DNA from 3 places in the Clavibacter phaseoli genome. Region 1 is predicted to be linked to each of the others. Evidence: predicted binding sites of a transcription regulator. Region 1 holds the regulator's gene; each other region holds the start of a gene.
The links. Region 1 encodes HrcA, which represses chaperone genes, less so after heat shock. Its sites were predicted from a motif close to TTNGCACTCGNNNNNNNCGAGTGCNAA; they were not measured.
Positions count from the first base shown of each region.

Region 2: groES (co-chaperone GroES) is a predicted target of HrcA. The motif match lies at 2,076-2,102, and genes of this name have one in related genera.
Region 3: groL (chaperonin GroEL) is a predicted target of HrcA. The motif match lies at 1,724-1,750, and genes of this name have one in related genera.

Region 1 covers NZ_CP040786.1:1,170,267-1,174,038, forward strand. The annotation lists gene FGI33_RS05445 (16S rRNA (uracil(1498)-N(3))-methyltransferase) at 1-143, opposite strand, end outside; gene dnaJ (molecular chaperone DnaJ) at 146-1,261, opposite strand; gene hrcA (heat-inducible transcriptional repressor HrcA) at 1,322-2,344, opposite strand; gene FGI33_RS05460 (DUF4870 domain-containing protein) at 2,530-2,925, shown strand; gene FGI33_RS05465 (VOC family protein) at 2,936-3,349, shown strand; gene hemW (radical SAM family heme chaperone HemW) at 3,365-3,772, opposite strand, start outside.
Region 2 covers NZ_CP040786.1:80,693-84,464, reverse strand. The annotation lists gene FGI33_RS00450 (ABC transporter substrate-binding protein) at 1-464, opposite strand, end outside; gene rarD (EamA family transporter RarD) at 643-1,596, opposite strand; gene groES (co-chaperone GroES) at 1,694-1,990, opposite strand; gene FGI33_RS00435 (class I SAM-dependent methyltransferase) at 2,135-3,337, shown strand; gene FGI33_RS00430 (DUF4190 domain-containing protein) at 3,424-3,772, opposite strand, start outside.
Region 3 covers NZ_CP040786.1:188,677-192,448, reverse strand. The annotation lists gene groL (chaperonin GroEL) at 60-1,679, opposite strand; gene FGI33_RS00910 (cold-shock protein) at 1,872-2,090, opposite strand; gene FGI33_RS00905 (LytR C-terminal domain-containing protein) at 2,319-2,891, opposite strand; gene FGI33_RS00900 (DUF3263 domain-containing protein) at 2,925-3,254, opposite strand; gene msrB (peptide-methionine (R)-S-oxide reductase MsrB) at 3,479-3,772, shown strand, end outside.

The DNA.
Region 1 (3,772 bases):
CCGTCGCCGACGAGCAGGCCCTCCCCCGCGCGCACCCGGCTCACCGTCACCGCGTGCCGCGACTCCTGCGGCCCGAGCGCGACGACGCGGCCGACGGCGAGGTCGGCCGCGTCGAGGTCGTCCGCGAGGTGGAAGTGCGCCACGGTCAGACGTTGAGGAAGCGGTCGCGGAGCTTCTGGAACAGGCCCTGCTGGAAGTGCGCGAGGTGCGGCGCGGGCGCCTTGTTGCGGCGCGCGAACTGCTGGATGAGGTCGCGCTCCTTGTGGTCGAGCTTCTGCGGCGTGACCACCTGGATCCCGATCTTGAGGTCGCCGCGCCCGGAGCCGCGGAGCTTCGTGACGCCGCGGCCGCGCACCGTGATGATCTCGGCGCTCTGGATCCCGGGGCGCAGCTCCAGGTCGACGTCGCCGTCGAGCGCCTGGATGTGCGCGTCGCTGCCGAGGATCGCGTCGACCATGCTCACCTCGACGGTCGCGAGCAGGTCGTCGCCGTTGCGGCTGAACACGTCGTGGTGCGCGACCTTGATCTCGAGGTAGAGGTCGCCGTTGGGGCCGCCCGCGGGGCCGACCTCGCCGGAGCCCGGCATCTGCAGGCGGAGGCCCGTGTCGACGCCGGCCGGGATGTCGACCGGGACGGTGCGGCGCGCGCGGACGCGGCCCTGGCCCTGGCACGTGGGGCAGGGGTGCGGGATGACGGTGCCGTAGCCGCGGCACGTGCCGCAGGGGCTCGACGTCATGACGTTGCCGAGGAGCGAGCGCACCTGGCGCTGGATGCTGCCGGAGCCGCGGCAGATGTCGCACGTGACGGCGCTCGTGCCGGGCTGCGCGCAGGATCCGTGGCACGTGTCGCACACGACGGCCGTGTCGACCTCGAGGTCGCGGTGCACGCCGAAGATGACCTCCTCGAGCTCGACCTCCACGCGCAGCAGCGCGTCCTGGCCGCGCTCCTGGCGGGAGCGCGGACCGCGTCCGCCGCCGCCCTGCTGGCCGCCGAAGAACGTCTCGAAGATGTCGCCGAACCCGCCGAAGCCCTGCCCGCCGCCGCCGCCGAACCCGGCCTGCGGGCCGAGGTCGTACTGCTGGCGCTGCTGGGGATCCGACAGCACGTCGTAGGCGTGCGTCACGAGCTTGAACCGCTCGGCGGCGTCGGGGGCGTCGTTGACGTCCGGGTGGAGCTGGCGCGCCTGCTTGCGGTACGCCTTCTTGATCTCCTCTGGCGTCGCCTCGCGGCTCACGCCGAGTACTTCGTAGTGGTCAGCCACGTCGGGCCCTTCGGTGGTGATGGTCGTGGGGAACAGGGGCGGTGCGCCGGCGCGGGGCCGTCACCGCTCCTCGAGCAGGCGGGAGAGGTAGCGCGCGACCGCGCGCACCGACGCCATGTTGGTGGAGTAGTCCATCCGGGTCGGCCCCAGCACGCCGAGGCGCGCGAGGACCCCGCCGGACGAGCTGTAGCCGCTGGTGAGCACGCTGGTCTCGCCGAGGCCGAACGGGGCGTTCTCCCGGCCGATGCTCACCGAGACGCCGTGCTGGTCGGCCTCCATCTCGCCGAGGAGGCGCAGGAGAACCACCTGCTCCTCGATGGCCTCGAGGACGGGCGAGATGCTGCCGGGGAAGTCGCGCTCGGTGCGGGCGAGGTTCGCGGATCCGGCGAGCAGCAGCCGCTCCTGCCGGTTCGCGAGCACCTGCTCCACGAGCGTGCCCGCGAGCACGGACGCGGCCGCGCGCTGGGCGGGCTCGACCTCGTCGGACAGCGTCTCGAGCCGGGTCGCGGCCTCCGCGAGGCCGAGCCCGCCGACGGCCCGGTTGATCCGCGTGCGCATGACCGCGAGGAACGCGTCGTCCGGGTCCCCCGCGAGCTCAACGACGCGCTGCTCGACGCGGCCCGTGTCGGTGATGAGCACGGTGAGCACGCGCGTGGTGGACAGCGCCACGAGCTCGACGTGCTTCACGTGGCTCGTGGCGAGCGACGGGTACTGCACGAGCGCGACCTGGTTGGTCAGCTGCGCGAGGAGGCGCACCGTGCGGGCGAGCACGTCGTCGAGGTCGACGGACTCGCCGAGGAACACGTGGATCGCCTGGCGCTGCGCGGGCGTGAGCGGACGGACGTCGGCGAGCTGGTCGACGAAGAGCCGGTAGCCCTTGTCCGTCGGCACGCGACCGGACGACGTGTGCGGGGCGGCGATCAGCTCCTCCTCCTCGAGGAGGGCCATGTCGTTGCGGATGGTGGCGGCCGAGACGCCGAAGGCGTGGCGCTCCACGATGGACTTGGAGCCCACGGGCTCGCGCGAGGACACGTAGTCCTGCACGATCACCCGGAGGACGTCGAGCCCGCGTTCCGAGACCATCGCGCTCCCTCCTGGCACTCGTCGATCCTGACTGCCAATCGTACCGCGGGTCAGCGGGTGCTCGGCATTGCCGGTCGCGCGTCGTCGGCGGTACCGTGGACGGGCCCGGTGCTCCCGGCCCCACCCACGATCCGTCCGCGTCCGCCGTCCCCCGGTCGTCGCCCGGCACCGAGAGGCTCCCCGCGATGTCTGCACCCGATCCCCACCCGTACGGCGCGCCCGCTCCGCTCACCCCGAGCGAGGACCGCCTCTGGGCGTCGCTCACGCACTTCCTCGCGATCCTCATCGTGCCGTCGTTCATCGTGTGGCTCGTGTTCCGCGAGCGCGGCCGGTTCACCGACCAGGAGGGCAAGGAGGCGACCAACTGGACCATCAACGTGGTCGGCGCTCTCGTCATCCTCAACGTGCTGCAGGTGGTGTTCGGGGTCATCCCGATCCTCGGGATCATCATCGGCCTGCTCCTCGGCCTCGTGATCTTCGCGGTGGTCGTAGTCAACATCGTGTTCGCGATCATCGGCGGCACCCGGGTGCAGGCCGGACGCCCGTACCGCTACCCGCTCAACATCCGGTGGATCAAGTAGGCGATCGGCCGTGAGCGCGAGGATCCGGCATGTCGCGATCGACTGCCGCGACCCGCACGCGCTGTCCCTCTTCTGGGCCGGCGTGACCGGCTTCGCGGAGGACCCGGACGAGCCGAACCTCCCCGGCGAGGACGCCGCCTGGCTGGGCGACCCCGTCTCCGGGCTCGGCATCATCCTCCAGCGCGCGGACACGCCCAAGACGGCGAAGAACCGGCTCCACCTCGACCTCGCGCCGGACGACCGCACGCGCGACGAGGAGGTCGAGCGCGTGGTCGCGCTCGGGGCGGCGCTCGTCGCCGACCGGCGCAACGCGGACGGCAGCGGCTGGGTGGTGCTCGCGGATCCCGAGGGCAACGAGTTCTGCGTGGAGCGCAGCGACGCCGAGCGCGAGGCCGGCGACGTGGTGGGCGCCGTCGTCCTCTGAGGACCGGCGGGCGGCCTAGTCCTCGAGCAGGCGCCGCACGACGGCGTCGGCCAGCAGGCGCCCCTGCAGCGTGAGCACGAGCGTGCCGGACAGCGCGGCGCGCGGATCCACCAGGCCGTCGGCGATGAGGCCCGCGACCTGGCGGCGGCCCTCCGCGGTGAGCGTCGGGATGGCCAGGCCGTCGCGGATGCGGGCGCCGAGGAGCACGCGCTCCACCTCGCGCGTCGCGTCGTCGAGCGACTCGCGGCCCGCGCCGGGCGAGGCGCCCGCGAGCACGCGGTCGGCGTACGCGGCCGGGTGCTTGACGTTCCACCAGCGGACGCCGCCCACGTGGCTGTGCGCGCCGGGGCCGACGCCCCACCAGTCGTGGCCCTGCCAGTAGGCGAGGTTGTGGCGGCTGCGGCGGCCGCCGCGCGCCCAGTT
Region 2 (3,772 bases), 1.1 Mb from region 1:
AAGTCCGGGGAGGTGTTCGCCGGCGAGAGCTGCACGACGCCGGCCTGGGTGACCTGGTCGATGAAGGTCTTCGAGACGCCCGAGGACGCGGCGCCGATGATGGCCGTGTTGCCGTCCGCGATGAGCGAGGTGGCCGACTGGCTGGCGATGTCGGTCGTGGTGTCGCCCGAGTCCTTGGCCGTGTTGGTCACCGTGATGCCGGCCTTGGCGTCGTTGATGTCCTTCACGGCCAGGTCGACGCCCGCGAACTCGGGCGGGCCGAGGACGGCCAGGGAGCCCGTCTGCGGGAGGATCGTGCCGATCTTGAGGTCCAGGCCGCCGTCGGCCGTGGTGCCTCCCGTGTCGCCGCCGCCGCCGGAGCAGCCGGCGAGGACGAGGGCGCCGGCCACCGCGACGGTGACGGCGCTGAGGGCGGTGCGGGCGGATCGTGAGCGGGAGGCCGAAGCCCTGCCGAATGCGCTCATGGTGCTCCTTATGGATGTGTGTGGTGATGCTCGGGAATGTGATGCATGAGGCACGCGAATGCGCGCCTCGCCTGGTGCGACCCTATGGCGCGGATGAGACGGACACAATGCATCGGCATTTCCGTCGTGTAACGCGACCCGATCGTTACCATTCGCGGAATGCGCGACGGGATCCGAATCAGATGCCGTCGACGACCGCCGGATCCCTCCGGATGGGCGCGACGGGCGATGCGGCGCGACGGCTCGCCCGGAGCATGTCGATCGTGAGCAGGACGAGCGCCGCCCAGACGATCGCGAACCCGGCCCAGCGCTCGGGCGGCATGGCCTCGTGCATCACGAACACCCCGAACGCGAACTGCAGCAGCGGCGCCAGGTACTGCGTGAGCCCGATCACCGAGAGCGGCAGCCGGCCGGCGGCGAGGCCGAAGAGCAGGAGCGGGCCCGCGGTGACGACGCCGGTGCTGACGAGCAGGAGCGTGTGCCCGAGCGAGACCGTGCCGATGGTGAGGCCGGCGCCGGCTCCCGTGATCACGAGCATCGTCGTGGCGGCCGGCACGAGCCAGGCCGTCTCGAGCGCGAGGCCGGAGAGCGCGTCGGCTCCCCCGCTCACGCGCTTCTTCACCAGCCCGTAGAGGCCGAACGAGCCGGCGAGCGCGAGCGACACCCACGGCAGCTGCCCGTAGCCGACGGCGATGACGGCGACCGCGACGGCCGACAGGCCCACGGCGGTCCACTGCAGCGGGCGCAGGCGCTCGCGCAGGAGGAGCACGCCGAGCAGCACCGTGACGATCGGGTTGATGAAGTAGCCGAGCGCGGTCTCGACCACGTGGCCGGAGAGCGTGCCGTAGACGTACACGGTCCAGTTGACGAGGATCAGGTGGCCCGCGAGCCCGAGGCCCAGGAGGATCCGCGGCCGGCGCACGATGGCGACCACGCGCCCCCAGCGCCGCGCGGCCGTGATGACGACGGCGCAGACGACGAGCGAGAAGAGGATCCGCCAGCCGACGATCTCGAACGCCCCGGCCGGCACGAGCAGCAGGAAGAAGACGGGGAGGACGCCCCACAGCCCGTACGCGCCGACGGCGGCGAGGAGGCCGGTGCGGGTCGAGGACTCCGGGGCGGGGCGCGTCACCTCACGAGGCTAGCGCCGCGGACGCACGAGAGCCCGGCCGAACGTGTCGGCCGGGCTCCCGGGTGAAGCGGTGGTGCGGTGTCGCTGAGGCGGAGCGTCAGCGCTCGATGACGGCGAGCACGTCGCGCGCGGAGAGGACGAGGAGGTCCTGGCCGTCGTACTTGACCTCGGTTCCACCGTACTTGGAGTAGATGACCTTGTCGCCGACGGCGACGTCGAGCGGGACGCGGTTGCCGTTGTCGTCGATGCGGCCGGGGCCCACGGCCACGACCTCGCCCTCCTGGGGCTTCTCCTTGGCGGTGTCGGGGATGACCAGACCAGACGCGGTGGTCTGCTCGGCTTCGACCTGCTGGATGACGATGCGATCCTCGAGCGGCTTGATGGAGACCGACACGGTTGACCTCTTCCTTCGTGACTAAGGGACAAGACTGATTGGCAATCTCCCGGGGAGAGTGCCAGGTGAGATTCTACGGGCCGCGCTTGCACTCGCGCAACGCGAGTGCCAATCGGTGCGGAGGCGCCCGGGTACGGTGGGCGGATGGATCAGACCGACCTCCGCGAGGTGCTCTCGCTCGAGGGGCTCCGCCTGCTCGACTCCCTCCCCGCGCCGGCGCCGGGGGACGACATGGTGCGGATGGTGAGCGCGCTGCGCGGCGAGGGGCACTCCCCCGCGCTCGTGTCCGCCGTCCTCACGCAGTCGCGGCTCCGCGCTCGGGCCCGGACGAAGTTCGGCGAGTTCGCCGCGCGCATGCTCTTCACGGAGGCCGGGCTCGAGCAGGCCACGCGGCTGCCGGTCGCCGCGCAGCACGCGGGGCGCTTCCAGCAGGCGGGCGTCGCGCACGTGGCCGATCTCGGCTGCGGGATCGGCGGGGACGCGATGGCGATGGCGGCCATCGGGATCCGCGTGACGGCGGTCGAGCGCGACGAGGTGACCGCCGCGGTCGCCGGCTGGAACCTCGCGCCGTTCCCCGAGGCCGAGGTCGAGCAGGGCACGGCCGAGGCGTTCGACGCCGGCCGCGTCGACGGCGTCTACCTCGACCCCGCCCGGCGCACGGACGGGCACTCGTCGACCCGGCGCATCTCGGATCCGGACGCCTACTCCCCCACCCTCTCCGCCGCGTTCGAGCTGGCGGCGGGACGGGCTGCCGGGATCAAGCTCGGTCCCGGCCTCGACCGCGACCTCATCCCCGCGGAGGCGGAGGCGCAGTGGGTCTCGGTCGACGGGCAGGCCGTGGAGATGGGCCTGTGGTTCGGGCCGACGCGGCGCGACGGCGTCCGGCGGGCGGCGCTCGTGATCAGCGGCGGGTCGCAGGCGGAGCTCACCTCGGAGGCCGACAGCGAGGACGCCGAGCTCGGCGAGCTGGGCGCGCACCTGTACGAGCCGGACGGCGCCGTGATCCGCGCCCGCCTCATCGGCGACCTGGCGCGCTCGCTCGACGGGCGGATGGTCGGCGAGGGGATCGCGTGGATCACGTCCGAGCGCGAGCAGGCGATGCCGTTCGCACGCGGGTTCCGGGTGCGCGAGGTGCTGCCGCTCGACGAGCAGCGGTTGAGGCGCGAGCTGCGGGCGCGCGGGATCGGGACGCTGGAGATCAAGAAGCGCGGGGTCGACGTGGACCCGGCGCGGCTGCGGACGCGCCTGCAGCTGAAGGGCGACGGCTCGGCGACGCTCATCGCCACGCGGGTCGGCGGGCGGCGCGTGGCGATCCTCGCGGACCGGCACGGGGTCGACGCGGGCTGAGGCCCGGCCGCGACCCCTGGCCCGGACACGACGACGCGGCCGCCCCCGAGGGGACGGCCGCGTCGTGGTGGTGCGGGTGGTGCGGGCTACGGCGCGGTCGGGAGCGGGGTGCCGTTGATCTCGCCGGTGTTGATCGCGGTGCCGATGACCGCGAAGAACAGGATGCCCACCAGCAGGCTGACCAGGATGCCCACGATGCCGGTGATGATGCCGGTGAGCGCGAAGCCCTTGGCCTCCGGGTTGCGCTTGCGCGCGAGGATGCCGGTGATCACGGCCGCGATGCCCACGAAGAACGTGAGGAACCACAGGAAGAGCGACAGGGCGGCGGACACGATGCCGAGCACCATCGACGTGATGGCGAGGCCCTTCTTGGGCGCACCGCCCTGGCCGGGCTGGTAGGACGCCGCGTAGGGCGAGTCGGAGCCGGCGGCGGGA
Region 3 (3,772 bases), 980 kb from region 1:
CGCTTCGTCGTGCTGGTCGTGCTGCTGGGCCGGAGCGCTCCCGCTTCGGCCCGGTCGGACTAGAAGTCCATGCCACCCGTGGGGTCGCCGGCCGGGGCCGGGTTCTTCTCGGGCTTGTCGGCGACGACCGCCTCGGTCGTGAGGAACAGGCCGGCGATGGACGCGGCGTTCAGCAGAGCCGAGCGCGTGACCTTCACCGGGTCGTTGATCCCCGCGGCGAGCATGTCGACGTACTCGCCCGTGGCGGCGTTGAGGCCGTGACCCGAGGGCAGGTTGCGGACGCGCTCGGCCACGACGCCGGGCTCGAGGCCCGCGTTGAGGGCGATCTGCTTGAGCGGAGCGTCGACCGCGACGCGGACGATGTTCGCGCCCGTCGCCTCGTCGCCCTCGAGCTGGAGCTTCTCGAAGGCGAGCTTGCCGGCCTGGATGAGGGCGACGCCACCACCAGCGACGATGCCCTCCTCGACGGCGGCCTTCGCGTTGCGGACGGCGTCCTCGATGCGGTGCTTGCGCTCCTTGAGCTCCACCTCGGTCGCGGCGCCGGCCTTGATGACGGCCACGCCGCCAGCCAGCTTCGCGAGGCGCTCCTGGAGCTTCTCGCGGTCGTAGTCGCTGTCCGTGTTGCCGATCTCGTTGCGGATCTGCTGCACGCGGGCCGCGATCTCGGTGGCGTCTCCGCCGCCCTCGACGATCGTGGTCTCGTCCTTCGTGATGACGACCTTGCGGGCCGTGCCGAGCAGGTCGAGGGTGACGTTCTCGAGCTTGAGGCCGACCTCCTCGGCGATGACCTGGCCACCGGTGAGGATGGCGATGTCCTGCAGCTGCGCCTTGCGGCGGTCGCCGAAGCCGGGGGCCTTGACGGCGACCGACTTGAAGATGCCGCGGATCTTGTTCACGACGAGCGTGGCCAGGGCCTCGCCGTCGACGTCCTCCGCGATGATGAGGAGCTGCTTGCCCGACTGGATGACCTTGTCGACGATCGGCAGCAGGTCCTTGATGTTCGAGATCTTCGAGTTGACGATCAGGATGTACGCGTCCTCGAACACGGCCTCCTGGCGCTCGGGGTCGGTGACGAAGTACTGCGACAGGTAGCCCTTGTCGAAGCGCATGCCCTCGGTGAGCTCGAGCTCGGTGCCGAAGGTGTTGGACTCCTCGACGGTGACGACGCCCTCCTTGCCGACCTTGTCGATCGCCTCGGCGATGATCGCGCCGATGGTGGAGTCGCCGGCGGAGATGGACGCGGTGGCGGCGATCTCCTCCTTGGTCTCGATCTCCTTCGCGGCGGCCTTGAGCTCCTCCGTGACGGCCGCGACGGCCTTCTCGATGCCGCGCTTGAGGCTGATGGGGTCGGCGCCCGCGGCGACGTTGCGGAGGCCCTCGCGGACCAGGGCCTGCGCGAGGACTGTCGCGGTGGTCGTGCCGTCACCGGCGACGTCGTCGGTCTTCTTGGCGACCTCCTTGACGAGCTCCGCGCCGATCTTCTCGAACGGGTCGTCGAGCTCGATCTCCTTGGCGATGGACACGCCGTCGTTCGTGATGGTGGGGGCGCCCCACTTCTTCTCGAGGACGACGTTGCGGCCACGCGGGCCGAGGGTCACGCGGACCGCGTCGGCCAGGATGTTCAGGCCGCGCTCGAGGCCGCGGCGGGCTTCTTCGTCAAAAGCGATGATCTTAGCCATGTGTATCTCTCGTCCCTCCCGGACGTCAGGAAAAAGGCAGTCGTCTAGCACTCCCCGTGAGGGAGTGCCAGGGACGATTCTGGCACTCGCCCTACGGGAGTGCAAGCGAGCCGCTCACAGGCGGCGACCCCGCGGGAGCACGACGACGACGCCGCCCGGACGGGCGGCGGCGTCGCGGCGGTGGGCGGCTCGCTAGGCCAGCGTGACGTTCTCGGCCTGCAGGCCCTTGGAGCCCTGCCCGATCTCGAAGGCGACGCGCTGCCCCTCCTCCAGGACCTTGTAGCCGGACATCTCGATCGCCGAGTAGTGGACGAAGACGTCCTGCTGGGCAGGACCGCCCTCGACGGCGTCCACGGTGATGAACCCGAACCCCTTCTCCCCGTTGAACCACTTCACGGTGCCGTTGGCCATGTGCTTCTCCATGTGCGAATGCGCGGTGTCGGGAGCGCGGTGCCGCCACCCCCGGGTCGGCCGCGGAGCCCTGCATCGACCCCGCGCCACGCCCTCGGGACGTACGGCGCGCAGCACCTGGTACGCGGCGGGCGTGCGACCAGGCAGCACCCTAGACAGGGCCGGCGGCGCCCCGTCGGGTTACTCCACGGCCACGGCCACGGGTAGGCGGGAAGAGGCGGAGGCGGATCAGCCCTCGGCGGCGTAGTCGGCGCCGAGGACGGCCGTCAGCTTCGCCGACTGTGCCGCCGAGGTGCCGGCCGCCGGACGGAACTGCTCGGACTGCGCCACGTCCCCCACGCCCAGCTCCGCCGCCAAGCCGCGGGCGGCGCCCTCGTCCGCGGCGTCGTAGTAGTAGACGGTGGTGGTGGCGATGTCGGTGGAGCTGGCGTTCAGCCGCGACGCGATGGCCCAGCCCGCATCCTGGAGCGCGGTCGCGGCTCGGGCGGAGAGACCCGAGGTCCTCGTGCCGTTGAGGACCGTCACGACCATGCCGGGCACCGCGGTGGGAGCCGCGGTCGGCGCCTCCGTGGGCGCCGCCTCCTCGGACGACCCGCCGCTCGGGATGATGTCCGTGAACGACACCCGGTCGTCGATCACGAAGAGGCCGACGACGCCGAGGCCGACGAGGAGGCCGGTCGCGAGGGCCGCCCAGGCGAAGGCGCGGAAGCGGTGGTGCCTCGGACGGGGCGCGCGATGCGCGCCCACGCGGCTCAGGTCGCCGGGGACGTCGTCGAAGCGGTCGGGAGCGTGGGAGGGCATGCGGGTCTCGTGTCTCCTCGGTGGGGCGCGGGGTCAGCGTGCGGTCGGGCGGTGCGGGAGACCGGTGGGGAGGGCTCGGGCCGCACGGGCGGCGGCGCGGGTCTCGCGGAGGCGCAGGAGGCGCCCGACGAGCAGAGGGTCGTAGGCGAGGGCCTGGCGCGTCTCGAGCAGGGATCCGAGCAGCTGGTAGTAGCGCGTGGCGGAGAGGCCGAAGGCCTGGCGGATGGCCTCCTCCTTCGCCCCTGCGTGACGCGTCCAGTCCCGCTCGAAGTCGAGGACCGCGCGCCCGCGTTCGTCGAGCTCGACCGCCGGGTGCTGCCCGGCCGTCGGGGCGGTCGCGGAGCGGGCATCGCGCTGGTCCACGGCATGCTCCTTCCCCGACATTCCCCACATACTAGGTGCGGCTCGCTGAGCGCCCCGCGCAGCTCCCCGGGGTGTCCGTGCAACGCGATGCGCCCGCCGGAGCGCCGGCCTCCCGGACGGGATCCTCCCCCGCATGCAGGAATCGACGGGGCCCCGCTGCGGTTGACCATGGAGGCGCGCTGGGACGCCGCCCCTAGGATCGACCAGCGAGAAAGGACCCGCACATGGCCTACGAGATCGAGAAGACCGACGACGAGTGGCGCCAGGAGCTCTCCCCGGAGGAGTACGCGGTGCTGCGCCAGCAGGCCACCGAGCGCCCCTGGACCGGCGAGCTGCTGGACGAGGAGCGCACCGGCGTCTACGGGTGCAAGGCCTGTGGCGCCGAGCTCTTCACGAGCGACACCAAGTTTGACTCGCACTGCGGGTGGCCGAGCTTCTACGCGCCCAAGGAGAGCGACGCCGTCAAGCTGTACACGGACACGAGCCTCGGCATGAAGCGCGTCGAGGTCGTCTGCGCC